DNA from 3 places in the Mesorhizobium sp. WSM4842 genome. Region 1 is predicted to be linked to each of the others. Evidence: predicted binding sites of a transcription regulator. Region 1 holds the regulator's gene; each other region holds the start of a gene.

Region 1 (4,212 bases):
GATCGGCCCATCGGGCTGTGGCAAGTCGACCTTCCTGCGGTGCCTGAACCGAATGAACGACACCATCGATATCGCGCGGGTGAGCGGCAAGATCACGCTCGACGGCGAGGATGTCTACGACCCGAAGATCGATGTCGTCGAGCTGCGAGCCCGCGTCGGCATGGTATTCCAGAAGCCGAACCCGTTTCCGAAGTCGATCTATGAAAACGTCGCCTACGGTCCGCGCATTCACGGCCTGGCCAGGAGCAAGGCCGAGTTGGACGGCATCGTTGAATCGAGCCTGAAGAAGGCCGGCCTGTTCAACGAGGTCAAGGATCGCCTGCTCGAGTCGGGTACCGGTCTCTCCGGCGGACAGCAGCAGCGCCTGTGCATCGCGCGCGCCATCGCCGTATCGCCGGAAGTGATCCTGATGGACGAGCCCTGTTCGGCGCTCGATCCGATCGCCACCGCCCGCGTCGAGGAACTGATTGACGAACTGCGCCAGAACTACACGATCGTCATCGTCACCCATTCGATGCAGCAGGCAGCGCGCGTGTCGCAACGCACGGCGATGTTCCATCTCGGCTATCTGGTCGAGGAGGGCGCGACCGACAAGATGTTCACCAACCCCGACGACAAGCGCACCCAGGACTACATCACCGGCCGGTTCGGCTGAGCGGTCCGGCGGCGAATTTCGAACACGAGGACAGTATCATGGGTGAACACACCGTCGCATCTTTCGACGAGGAACTGGAGCACATCGACAGGCTGATCCGCGATATGGACGAGCTCGCCGCCGCGATGGTCGCAGCCTCGATCCGCGCGTTGCTTGCATCAGACAATGCGATGGCGCAGCGCGTCGTCTCGGACGACGCCATCATGGATGCGCGGCAGCGCGAACTCGACGATAGTGCGATCACGCTGATCGCCAAGCGGCAGCCGATGGCGCAAGATCTGCGCGCCGTGGTTGGCGCAATCCGCATGGCCGGCGATCTCGAGCGCATCGGCGACCTGGCCAAGAACATAGCCAAGCGGGTCAGCGCAGTCGGGCAGAGCGCCACGCCGCGTAATCTCTCGCACGGTATCGACGCGATGGCGGATCTCGTTCTTGTGCAGCTCCGCGGCGTGGTCGAGCACTATGTGTCGCGCAATGCCGGCGCGTTGAAAGAACTGCGCGCCGACGACCAGAAGATCGACGTGAAATACACGGCGGTTTTTCGCGAACTCCTGACCTACATGATGGAGGATCCGCGCAACATCACCGCCTGCACGCATCTTCTGTTCTGCGCCAAGAATCTCGAGCGTATCGGCGATCACGTCACCAACATCGCCGAAAACGCCTACTATGTCGTGACCGGGCAGCAATTGCCGGCGGATCGCCCGAAGCTCGACGAAACGACGATGTCGGCGCCGGCGACATGACGGGGGTGACCGGTCGATGATCGCGCCACGCATCATGGTGGTGGAGGACGAAGAGCCGCTGGGCGTCCTCCTCCGCTACAATCTGGAATCCGAAGGCTATCAGGTCGAGGTGGTGACGCGCGGCGACGAGGCCGAAATCCGGCTGCAGGAAAACGTGCCCGATCTTCTGGTGCTCGACTGGATGGTGCCGGCGGTTTCCGGCATCGAGCTTTGCCGACGCCTTCGGATGCGCCCCGAAACCGAGCGGCTGCCGATCATCATGCTGACCGCACGCGGCGAGGAGAGCGACCGGGTGCGCGGCCTCTCGACAGGGGCCGACGACTACCTGGTCAAGCCGTTCTCGACACCGGAATTCATGGCCAGGATCAAGGCGCTGCTGCGCCGCGCCAAGCCCGAAGTGCTGTCCAGCGTGCTGAAGGTCGGCGACATCATGCTCGATCGCGAATCGCACAGGGTCTATCGCAAGAAGAGCGAGATCCGGCTCGGGCCGACCGAATTCCGGCTGCTCGAATTCATGATGCGGCACCCAGGTCGGGTCTTCTCGCGCAGCCAGTTGCTCGATAATGTCTGGGGCGAGACGATCTACATCGACGAGCGCACGGTGGACGTCCATGTCGGCCGGTTGCGCAAGGCGGTCAACAATGGTCGCATGCCCGATGTCATCCGCACCATCCGCGGTGCGGGCTATGCGATCAGGGAAGACTAGCTGATATTCAGGTGATGCCGGCCTGCGACCGGCGATTTCCTGCGCTTCCGGTACGTACCCAAAAGTACGCTCCGTTCCGGTTCTCGGAACTCGCCCAGTCTGGTCGCTTCGCGCCCGTCTTCGACTCCGGCGCGGCCTGACCTGAATCTCAACACAACCCCAAGTCGCATTCCGCCTTTGTTCCTTGCCTTCGGACTCACGCCACGTCCTTCCTGATCGTGCCGGACTTCCCTTGCGCGCCCGGCGCGAAAATCTCCTGGTCGACGAAGCTCAGCGCTCGCAAGGCGCAGCCTTCGCGGATCAGCGGCAGCTCGTTCGTCTCGGTGTCGAAGGAAATCGAACCCGAATGCTGGCCGCCGGCGGTCTGGGCGATGGCCTCGCGCAGGGCCGGCTCGATCAGGTCGAAGGCGGCAGCGCTGGCGCCGACCATGGCGACCGGCGCCGGATCGATCAGCGCGAACAGGCTGCCAAGCCCGAAGCCGAGCGCTTCGCCGGCCTTGCGGTAGGCTTCGCGCTCCGGTCCGTCCGTCTGGCGCGCCCGGGCCGCCAGTGCCCGCATCTCGGCGTCGCTGACATCGGCGACCGGCTCTGCGTTCTCGCTCAATTGCCTTGCGTTGCGCCAGATGGCGTAGTTGCCGGCATAGGCCTCGACGCAGCCGCGCCGCCCGCAGCGGCAAAGCGCGCCGCCCGGCCGATGAATCATGTGGCCGAATTCGCCGCCCGAGGAATGGGTGCCGGTGAACAGTTCGCCCTTCAGCACCAGCCCCATACCGATGCCGTGCGAGAGCAGGATGGCGATGAAATCGTCGCGGTAGCGATCCGGGTCACGCCAGCGCAGCGCCACGGCCATCATGTTGCAGTCGTTCTCCATGATGGCCGGGATGCCGAACTCGCGTTCCAGAATGTCGGCGAAGGCGATGTTCGTCTGCGGCGTGATCGGCGACCACAACATGGCGCGCGCATGCGAATCGGTGATGCCCTGGATCGCCAGCGCGATGCGGGCGACGCTTTGGACGTCGAGGTTGGGGTCTTCGATCCGGCGCCGCACGATGGCGACACATTCGTCGATCAGCTCGTCGCGCGACATGGTCAGCGTGTCCAGCCGGCGCTGTTCCTCGGCGACCACCTGTCCGGCATAATCGATGACAGCGACCGACAGGAAATTCAGCGACAACACGACCGCCAATACCGCAGCGGCTTCCGGATTGAGGCTGAGGCCGACCTGCGGTCGGCCGCGTTTCATCGAAACGGTCTCGCTCGCCTTGCTCTCGGTCAGGATGCCTTGCTGGATCAGGTCGGAAGAGATCGCCGATATGGTCGAATGGCTGAGGCCGGTGGTTGCGGCGATCTCGGTCCGCGACGGCTGGCCGGCCCGGCGTACCGCAGAAATCACCATCGCCCGGTTGCGCCGGCGCAAATCGTCATGACGGATTCCAACCGACATTCTTTTGCTTCCTCCCTATTGCCGCGGCCGCTCATGAACCGGAAGCCGTCGGTAATGTCCGACAAATACTGGCAGAAGCAGAAGGGCCTGTCATTGTTTATTCCGAGCCTCGAAAAAAAGCCGGCAGGCCAACAAAATCCATCAGAATTGGTGTTGACAGTGCTTCGGCGTTGGACCAGTATTTTTTCGAGGCTCGAAAAAATAGGAGCCTTTGTGCCGGCCTTCGGGCCAGTTGGTCGCGCCGTACGCGGCGCAGGGAGGAAAATCATGAAGAGATTCACAGCCGCCATTCTGGCGGGGGTCGCCATGTCGCTGACGCTCGCGTCGGTCGCACAGGCCAAGGACAAGGTCATTGGCGTTTCGTGGTCGAACTTCCAGGAAGAGCGTTGGAAGACCGACGAAGCCGCCATGAAGTCGGCGATCGAGGCCGCCGGCGACAAGTATATTTCCGCCGATGCACAGTCCAATCCCGGCAAGCAGCTGACCGATGTCGAGAGCCTGATCTCGCAGGGCGCCAACGCGCTGATCATCCTTGCGCAGGATGCCTCGGCCATCGGGCCGGCGGTGCAGAAGGCGCTGGACGAAGGCATTCCGGTCGTCGGCTATGACCGGCTGATCGAGAACAAGGACGTGTTCTATCTGACCTTCGACAACCAGGAAG
Region 2 (4,212 bases), 3.4 Mb from region 1:
TGCCCGAACCGCCGGGTTGCGGGCCGCATTACACGAAAATCGGCCTGGGTCCAAGGCGAAAAGGGGTGTTTTCCCGCAACTGTCAAATCATCGCCATGCCGCCATTCACGTGAATGGTCTGGCCGGTGACATAGGCAGCTTCGTTGGAAGCGAGGTAGGCGACGGCGGAAGCGACTTCGGCGCTGGTGCCCATGCGCCGTGTCGGGATCGCTGCCATGATCGCCTCTTTCTGCTTGTCGTTGAGCTTGTCGGTCATCGCCGATTCGATGAAGCCCGGAGCGACGCAGTTGACGGTGATGTTGCGGGTGGCGATCTCCTGCGCCAGCGACTTGGAAAAGCCGATCATGCCGGCCTTGGAGGCGCAGTAATTGGTCTGGCCGGGATTGCCGGTGACGCCAACCACAGAGGTGATGTTGATGATGCGGCCATGCCGGCGCCGCATCATCGGATGGGTCAGTTCGCGGGTCAGCCGGAACACGGCGGTCAGATTGACTTCGAGCACCGTATCCCAGTCGGCGTCCGCCATGCGTACGAACAGACCGTCCTTGGTGATGCCGGCATTGTTGACGAGAATGTCGACGCCTTCGAGATCGGCCTCGACCTGCTGGCCGAGCGCCTTGACCTCGTCGCGATTGGAAAGGTTCGCCGGGAACAGCTTGACCCGCTCGCCGAGCTCGGCCGCCAGCGTCTCCAGCTTTTCGACGCGGGTGCCGTGCAGGCCGACAACGGCGCCCTGCGCATGCAGCACCCTGGCGATAGCCTCGCCGATGCCTCCCGATGCGCCTGTGACGAGCGCCTTGCGGCCGGTCAATTCGAACATGTCTTGTCTCCTGATCTAAGAGAACACCCTACACGGGTGGGGTCAAATCTCGGCGGTTATGCGAGCGCCGCCAGCGCCGCCTCGACATCCGCCGCCGTGCCGACAGCGCCGGTGGCGATATCGCGGTTGATGCGCCGCGCCAGTCCCGACAGCACCTTGCCGGCGCCCACCTCGTAAAGTGTCGCAATGCCATTTGCGCCGAACCACTCCACCGTTTCGCGCCAGCGCACGCGGCCGGTCACCTGTTCGACCAGGCGGCGGGCGATTGCGTCCGGATCGCTGGACGGGGTGACCGACACGTTAGAGACTACGGCCACCAACGGCGCGTTCTTCGTGACCTCGGCCAGCGCATTGCGCATGACCTTGGCCGCCGGTGCCATAAGCGCCGAATGGAAAGGTGCCGAGACCTGCAGCATCAGCGCCCGCTTGGCGCCTTTATCCGTGCACAGCCTCGCCGCCAGTTCGACCGCCGCCCTGGCGCCGGAGATCACCAGTTGGCCACCGCCATTGTCGTTGGCAATCTGGCAAACTGAATCTTTGGCTGAACCTTTGGCCGCTTCAGCGCAGGCGTCTTCGACATCGGCCTGTTCCAGCCCGATGATCGCCGCCATGGCGCCCTCGCCGGCCGGCACTGCCGCCTGCATGGCATTGCCGCGGATACGCAAGAGCCGGGCGGCATCGGCGACCGAAACGAAACCGGCGGCGGCAAGCGCCGAATATTCGCCGAGCGAATGGCCGGCGACATAGGCGACCTTGTCCTTCAGCGAGAAGCCGCGCGATTCCAGCGCCCGGATCGCGGCAAGTGACACAGCCATCAGCGCCGGCTGGGCATTGGCGGTCAGCGTCAGCGTCTCTTCCGGCCCTTCCCAGATCAGCTTCGACAGGTTTTCGCCGAGCGCGTCGTCGACCTCTTCGAAGATCTTCCGCGATTCCGGAAAGGCGTCGGCGAGGTCCTTGCCCATGCCGACAGCTTGGCTGCCCTGTCCCGGAAAGGTGAATGCAACGGCCATGTGTGGCTCCCAACCGGCTGATTTTTTCCTGCCTGTGACGCAAGGCGGGCGGGCAAGTCAAGTCCGGTATCGGCCCGACCCGGGCCACTCCGGCTCGGTATTGCTGGCCGAGTACCTGTTCCAAAAGGCTTTTTATCGATCACTCATGATGAAAATCGCTCACGATTCGTTTGCTGGCTCTTCTTATTTCAGCCACAGGCGCTAGCTTTTCGTGACATATCGATGACAGCTCAATGACGCTTTTGTGTATGGTCGGGGGAATTGTAACGTGGCAAGGACTGGGAAGGGCGCTGGCAAAGCCGCGCCACAGTTTCTGGAAGGCGATCCGGCCACCGGCTATCTGCCGGGCCGGAAATGGCCTGTTATCCGTTATGGCCTCGTCAGCCTTCTCGCCGCCACCATCCTGGTTTTTGCGATCGAACTGATCGTGCGCGGCGACTTTGCCGGTACCGTCGCATTCTTCCTGCAGCCCTTCAAGCCGGGCTGGACCACCATCATCATCTTCGCGCTGATTCTGATCGGCCTCGACGCAGTGCTCGGCCGCAGCCACCAGAGCCTGATTATCGTCGCGCCGCTGACCCTGGCGCTGGCCTTCGTCGGCCATCAGAAATCGCTTTATCTCGGCGATCCGCTCTATCCGACCGATTTCCTCTATTCACGCCAGATCGTAGCGCTGATGCCGCTTCTGGTGCGCGAACGTCCGGGAACCGCCATCGCTCTGGCGGTCGGCATCGTTGGCAGCCTCTCGCTGCTCGTTTATGGCTGGCGGCTGTGGCGCCGCCGGGTACCGGCGCTCGGTCGCAAGGGGCGGCTGGCCAGGCTGACGCTGACCGTGCCGCTGCTCGCCTTCTTCGTGTCGATCATGGATTACGCGACGTTCTCGTGGACCCGCGACCGGCTGCAAATCATCCCGATCATGTGGGACCAGAAGGAAAATTACGCCTCCAACGGCTTCGCACTGGCCTTCGCGCTCAACGTGCCGATGGCCCATGTCCCCGCGCCTGCCGGCTACTCCGACAAAGCGATCGCGGCGATCGAAAGGCCTGATGTGAAGGCATCGGTACCGACCGAGAAGCCAGATATCATCATCGTCATGAGCGAATCCTTCTGGGATCCGACCGAACTGCCCGGCGTCACCATCACGCCCGATCCGATTCCCAACGTGCGGGCGCTGCGCTCTGGCCACGTATTCTCGCCCGAATTCGGCGGCATGACCGCCAATGTCGAGTTCGAGGCGCTGACCGGCCTTTCCAACGCCTTCCTGCCGGCCGGCAGCATCCCCTACCAGCAATATGTCCGCGCGCCGGTGCCGTCGATGGCAACGTTCCTGAAGAGCCAGGGCTATGAGACGCGCGCCATCCATCCGGGCACAAGCTGGTTCTGGAACCGAACGCCGGTCTATGCGGAGTTCGGCTTCGATGACTTCAAGTCCGAAGAAAACATGCCGTATCTCGAAAAGCGCGGGCCGCTAGCGTCGGACGCGGCAATGACCGACGAGATCATCCGCGAAGCCGACGCCACGGACAATCCGTTCTTCTACTTCGCCGTCAGCCTGCAAAACCACGGACCCTACGAACCGAATCGCTACTACAATCCGACCCACAAGGTGCAGGCTCCGACCAGCCAGTGGGCAAAGGATTCGCTGCTGAGCTTCACGGAAGGCGCATCCGACGCCGACAAGAGCCTCGAGCGCCTTGTCGAATGGGCGAAGAACCGGCGGCGACCGACGGTTATCGCCTTCTTCGGCGACCATCTGCCGCCGCTCGGTCCTGTCTATGTCGAGACCGGCTTCCTCAAGGATAACGTCGCGCCACGCAAGGAGCCGCCCGACCAGATGCTGCTGCATCACCGAACACCGCTGATCGTATGGTCCAACCGCACCGGTCCGGTCGCGGACATGGGCACTGTCAGTCCAGTCTTTCTGCCCTACCATGTCCTGACCACGGCCGGGATCAGCCACCCCTATTACACCGGCTTCCTCGGCCAGATGCGCGAGCGCTACAGCGTCGTCGACCGCAATTTGTTGATGACGCCGGCGGGCGAGGCCACGCCGGACTGGGCGCGCAAGAAGAAAATCGACCCGGCCATTCGCGATTTCCGTCTGCTGCAATACGACATGATGTTCGGCAAGCGCCGCGCAGCGCCCGATTTCTTCCCGGAAACGGTGAAGAAGCTCGTTCCGCATACAAGCTGAAGATGCCGCGACATGTCGCCCTCGCGGCGGCGGATTTTCGGCTCGCCCTTGCCTTGCGGCCAAATTCCTGTATAGACGCCCGCAATCTGCCGGTCCTTGCTGGGGGCTGAACGGAGGGCCGGAGGTTTTTTCGAAACCTTCGTGTGGAGCCAGAAGCGCTTCCGCCTCCCGTGTCTCCGCTCTCGACC
Region 3 (4,212 bases), 3.4 Mb from region 1:
TTTACCAAGTGACCGATGGCCACCCTGCAAAGAAACACACAGAAGCTCTTCTACTATGCGCGCAATGTCGTGCGCGATATCGCACCGCAGGCGCTGTTCCGCCGCAGGCTCGCCGGGCTGCTCGATCAGGCCAGGCTTTCGGACGGATCGGTCCGCGCGCGTCTCAACCACTACAACAGCTTGCAGGGCGCTTTCGCGCCGAGCGCCGGGGCCCTGCCGGTCAGCCGGCTACCGAGAGGCCGGAGCATGTATTACTACGATCTGAAGGAATTTACCCGCTACTTCGATCCCGATTTGCGCATCGACCTCGAATTCGGCGACGTCGTCGAAGTGCCTGCGATGCCGTCGATCGTCAAGGATCGGCCGATCGCCGGCGACAACAGGAACGGGATCCTGTTCAAGCTCAACAAGTTCCGCCACTTCCACATGCCCGCCGACGATTTTGCTTTTGCGGACAAGCTTCCGGTTGCGGTGTGGCGCGGCGAGCTCAACAACCCGATAAGGACCTTGCTTCTGGAGGCGGCGCACGATCTGCCCTTTTGCGATGTCGGCACGCCCAAACCGACGGCAGCGCCCGAATATCGCAAGCCTTATCTGAGCATCGATCAGCAGCGGCGCTGTCGCTATATCATTTCGCTCGAAGGCAACGATGTGGCGACCAACCTCAAATGGATCATGAGTTCGAATTCGCTGTGCCTGATGCCGCCGCCGACATACGAGACATGGTTCGCCGAAAGCGATCTCGTGGCCAACGTCCACTATGTGCCGCTCGAACCTGATTTCACGGATCTTGCCGAGCGGGTGCAGTATCTCGAACGCCATCCGACTGAGGCCGAACGCATCGTCGCCGCCGCCAACGCCTATTGCCGCAACTTCGCCGACGAACGCGCCGAGCAGGCGATCTGCTTGCTCGTGCTCTACAAGTATTTTGTGCTCAGCGGTCAGATCGAGCCTGATCCCGAGGTCTGGCGTTTTATCTCAGGCTAAGCCCGCGGCGACCTTCGACCTGATCCGTTGTCAGACACCTTCCCGGTCGAGAACCAGATCGGCCGGACCAAACCGGTCCTTTGCCGTGAACTGCTGGTGCCAGTAGGGGTAGAGAACGGGCGGGCGGCTGACTGCGTCGAGGCGTGCGCGCTCATCGCTGGTCAGCACAAGGCTTGCAGCGGCGATATTGTCCTTGAACTGTGCTTCGGTCCGTCCGCCGATGACCAGCGAACTGATGGCCGGCCGGCCGAGCAGCCAGGCAAGCGCCACCTGCGCCGCCGACACGCCATGGTTGTTGCCGATATAGGCAAGCACGTCGACGATCCGCCATAGCCGCTCCTCATCACGGATCGGCGGTTCAGACCAGCCGCTGAGCTGGCGGGCGGTGGCCTGGTCGCGTTTGTATTTGCCGGACAGCAGTCCGCCGGCGAGCGGGCTCCACACCAGCACGCCAAGCCCCTGGTCGACCGAGATCGGCAGCAGTTCATATTCGGCTTCGCGCGCTTCCAGCGTGTAGTGGATCTGCTGGGTGACGAAGCGCGGCTGGTGCTGGCGGTCGCTGATCCCCAGCGCCTTCATCACTTGCCAGCCGGAATAGTTGGAACAGCCGACATAGCGGACCTTGCCCTGGCTGACGAGCGTGTCGAGCGCGGCGATGGTCTCCTCCAGCGGCGTCGTGCCGTCCCATTCGTGCAGGAAATATATGTCGATGACGTCGGTCCTGAGGCGCTTCAGGCTCTTCTCGCACTCGCGGATCAGATGGTAGCGCGACAGCCCTTCGTCGTTGGGACCGTCACCGATCCGCATGCGCGCCTTGGAGGCGATCAGTACATCGCCCTTGCGCCTGCCACCGAGCGCGTCGCCGATGATCTCTTCCGAAAGCCCATTCGAATAGACATTGGCGGTGTCGATGAGATTGATGCCGGAATCGATGCAGAGGTCGATCATCCGGCGCGCCTCGTCGAGATCGGTCTTGCCGACCGCCGAAAATGCGCCGGCGCCGCCAAAGGTCATGGTGCCCATGGTCAGCGTCGAAACCTTCAGCCCGGAACGGCCGAGAGTGCGGTATTCCATGTCAGATCCTCGCAATTGCGTTGAGAAGGGCTGCTTCGAAGGCTGCCCAAAAGGACGTGGCATTTGTAGGACAATTCGCGCCGCTTGTCGTGCATGCGATTGAGGTTGATCGATCACATCTCACGGATTTGCGCGACCGGCGCACAGGCCGGCTGCAATAAAACCGTCATTGCCGGCCTGTATGCAAGTCGGCTCAAGGTGTTCGATCTTGGCTGGCAGGCCGGACGCCGACACGGGCGTGCACGCGGAGCAGCATAAATGACTGAAGCAAAACAGAATTCTCCCGCCAAGGACTGGCTGGAGGCGGAACTCGCCGACACGCTCGACGAAGACTATGAGCTGGAAATGTCGGAACCGGCGCTGTCGCTGGAAATCGCCAGAATCTACAAGAACGCGCATCCGCCCTCGATGAATCGCCTGCAATATTTTCGCGACCTGATCACGCTGCAATCCGAATTGATCAAGCTGCAGTCCTGGGTGGCTTACACCAAGAAGAAGCTGGTTGTGGTTTTCGAGGGCCGCGACTCGGCCGGCAAGGGCGGCGTCATCAAGCGCATCACCCAGCGGCTCAATCCGCGCATCTGCCGCGTCGTTGCCTTGCCGGCGCCGACCGAGCGCGAGAAGTCGCAATGGTATTTCCAGCGCTACGTGCCGCATTTGCCGGCAGGCGGCGAGATCGTGCTGTTCGACCGCTCCTGGTACAACCGCTCCGGCGTCGAAAGGGTGATGGGATTTGCCGAACCGGATCAGGTCGAGGAGTTTTTTCGCGACGTGCCGGAGTTCGAGCGCATGCTGGTCCGCTCCGGCATCACGCTGGTCAAATACTGGTTCTCCATCACCGACGAGGAGCAGCAGATGCGTTTCCAGATGCGCATCCATGATCCGATGAAGCAGTGGAAGCTGTCGCCGATGGACCTGCAGTCGCGCGTGCGCTGGGAGCAGTACACCAAGGCCAAGGAAGAGACCTTCGCCCGCACCAACATTCCCGAAGCCCCCTGGTTCATCGTCGAGGGCAACGACAAGAAGCGGGCACGGCTGAACTGCATCGATCATCTCCTCAAGCAGATGCCTTATCAGGAGGTGCCGCACGAGGAGATCACGCTGCCCGACCGCGTCTTCAATCCCGAATACGAGCGCCAGGTATTGCCGCGCGAGCTGTATGTGCCGGAGAAGTATTAAGGCAGAGCTCCCTTCTCCCCGTCACTATACGGGAGAAAGATGCCGGCAGGCGGATGAGAGACAGCGCCAACCTCGACAGTTGAACCTGCCAAAGTCACTGCATGGGACCAAATTTATTTTGATGTCATATTGCCATAGGGGGTATTGTCCGGCAGCGTAATCATTGATCGATTGCGCCGCCCCTCATTGCCCTGCCGGGCATTTTCTCCCCGTATAGTGACGGGGAGAAAGGGGCCTGTACCGAGGTTTCGCCAACAGAGCAGACGAAACGTCCTAATCGCGCTTGATGATCAGATGCGTGGCATTCGGCGTTGCGACCTGCTCGCTGCAGCGGTAGCCGAGCCGGGGCATGTCGATGCCGGCAAAAAGATTCTCGCCTGAGCCGAGCAGCATCGGCGATATCGCAAGATGCATGTCGTCGACGAGCTTTTCCTGGAGATATTGCCGGATCGTGGCGACGCCGCCGCCCAGCCGTACATCCTTGCCATCAGCCGCTGCCTTCGCCTTTTCCAGCGCTGAGTGGATACCATCGGTTACGAAATAGAAGGTCGTGCCGCCGTCCATGACAAGAGGATCCCGCGGAAAGTGGGTGAGCACGAAGACCGGCACATGGTAGGGCGGATTGTCTCCCCACCAGCCTTTCCAGGTGTCATCGGGCCAAGGTCCGCGGATCGGCCCGAACATGTTTCGGCCCATGATCCACGCCCCGATATCTTCGAAGCTGCGCGTCACAAACGTGTCGTCGGTATCCGTGGTCCCGCCATCTTCACCAGACATGTTGCGGAAGGTTCGGGTGCCGAGCATCCATGTGTGCAAGGCTTCCCCGCCGATGCCCAGCGGCTCTTTCAGGTCCTGGTCGGGACCGGCGCCGAAGCCGTCGATAGACAGGGTGAATGCGTTGACACGAAGCTTGGACATGAGTACCTCTTAAACCGGTTGTGAAATGCAATCAGTTGTTTTTAGCTGGACTGA

The links. Region 1 encodes PhoB, which activates phosphate uptake and scavenging genes when phosphate is short. Its sites were predicted from a motif close to TGTCATNNANCTGTCAT; they were not measured.
Region 2: a site for PhoB is predicted at 2,053-2,069, ahead of AC0NIE_RS26105 (LTA synthase family protein). Genes of this name have one in related genera too.
Region 3: a site for PhoB is predicted at 2,215-2,231, ahead of ppk2 (polyphosphate kinase 2). Genes of this name have one in related genera too.

Annotation. Positions count from the first base shown of each region.
Region 1 covers NZ_CM148372.1:1,590,555-1,594,766, forward strand. The annotation lists gene pstB (phosphate ABC transporter ATP-binding protein PstB) at 1-655, shown strand, start outside; gene phoU (phosphate signaling complex protein PhoU) at 694-1,401, shown strand; gene phoB (phosphate regulon transcriptional regulator PhoB) at 1,418-2,107, shown strand; gene AC0NIE_RS07620 (ROK family protein) at 2,304-3,551, opposite strand; gene xylF (D-xylose ABC transporter substrate-binding protein) at 3,819-4,212, shown strand, end outside.
Region 2 covers NZ_CM148372.1:5,338,238-5,342,449, forward strand. The annotation lists gene fabG (3-oxoacyl-[acyl-carrier-protein] reductase) at 83-820, opposite strand; gene fabD (ACP S-malonyltransferase) at 877-1,830, opposite strand; gene AC0NIE_RS26105 (LTA synthase family protein) at 2,099-4,024, shown strand.
Region 3 covers NZ_CM148372.1:5,033,671-5,037,882, reverse strand. The annotation lists gene AC0NIE_RS24550 (glycosyl transferase family 90) at 16-987, shown strand; gene AC0NIE_RS24545 (aldo/keto reductase) at 1,018-2,061, opposite strand; gene ppk2 (polyphosphate kinase 2) at 2,320-3,240, shown strand; gene AC0NIE_RS24535 (dihydrofolate reductase family protein) at 3,514-4,158, opposite strand.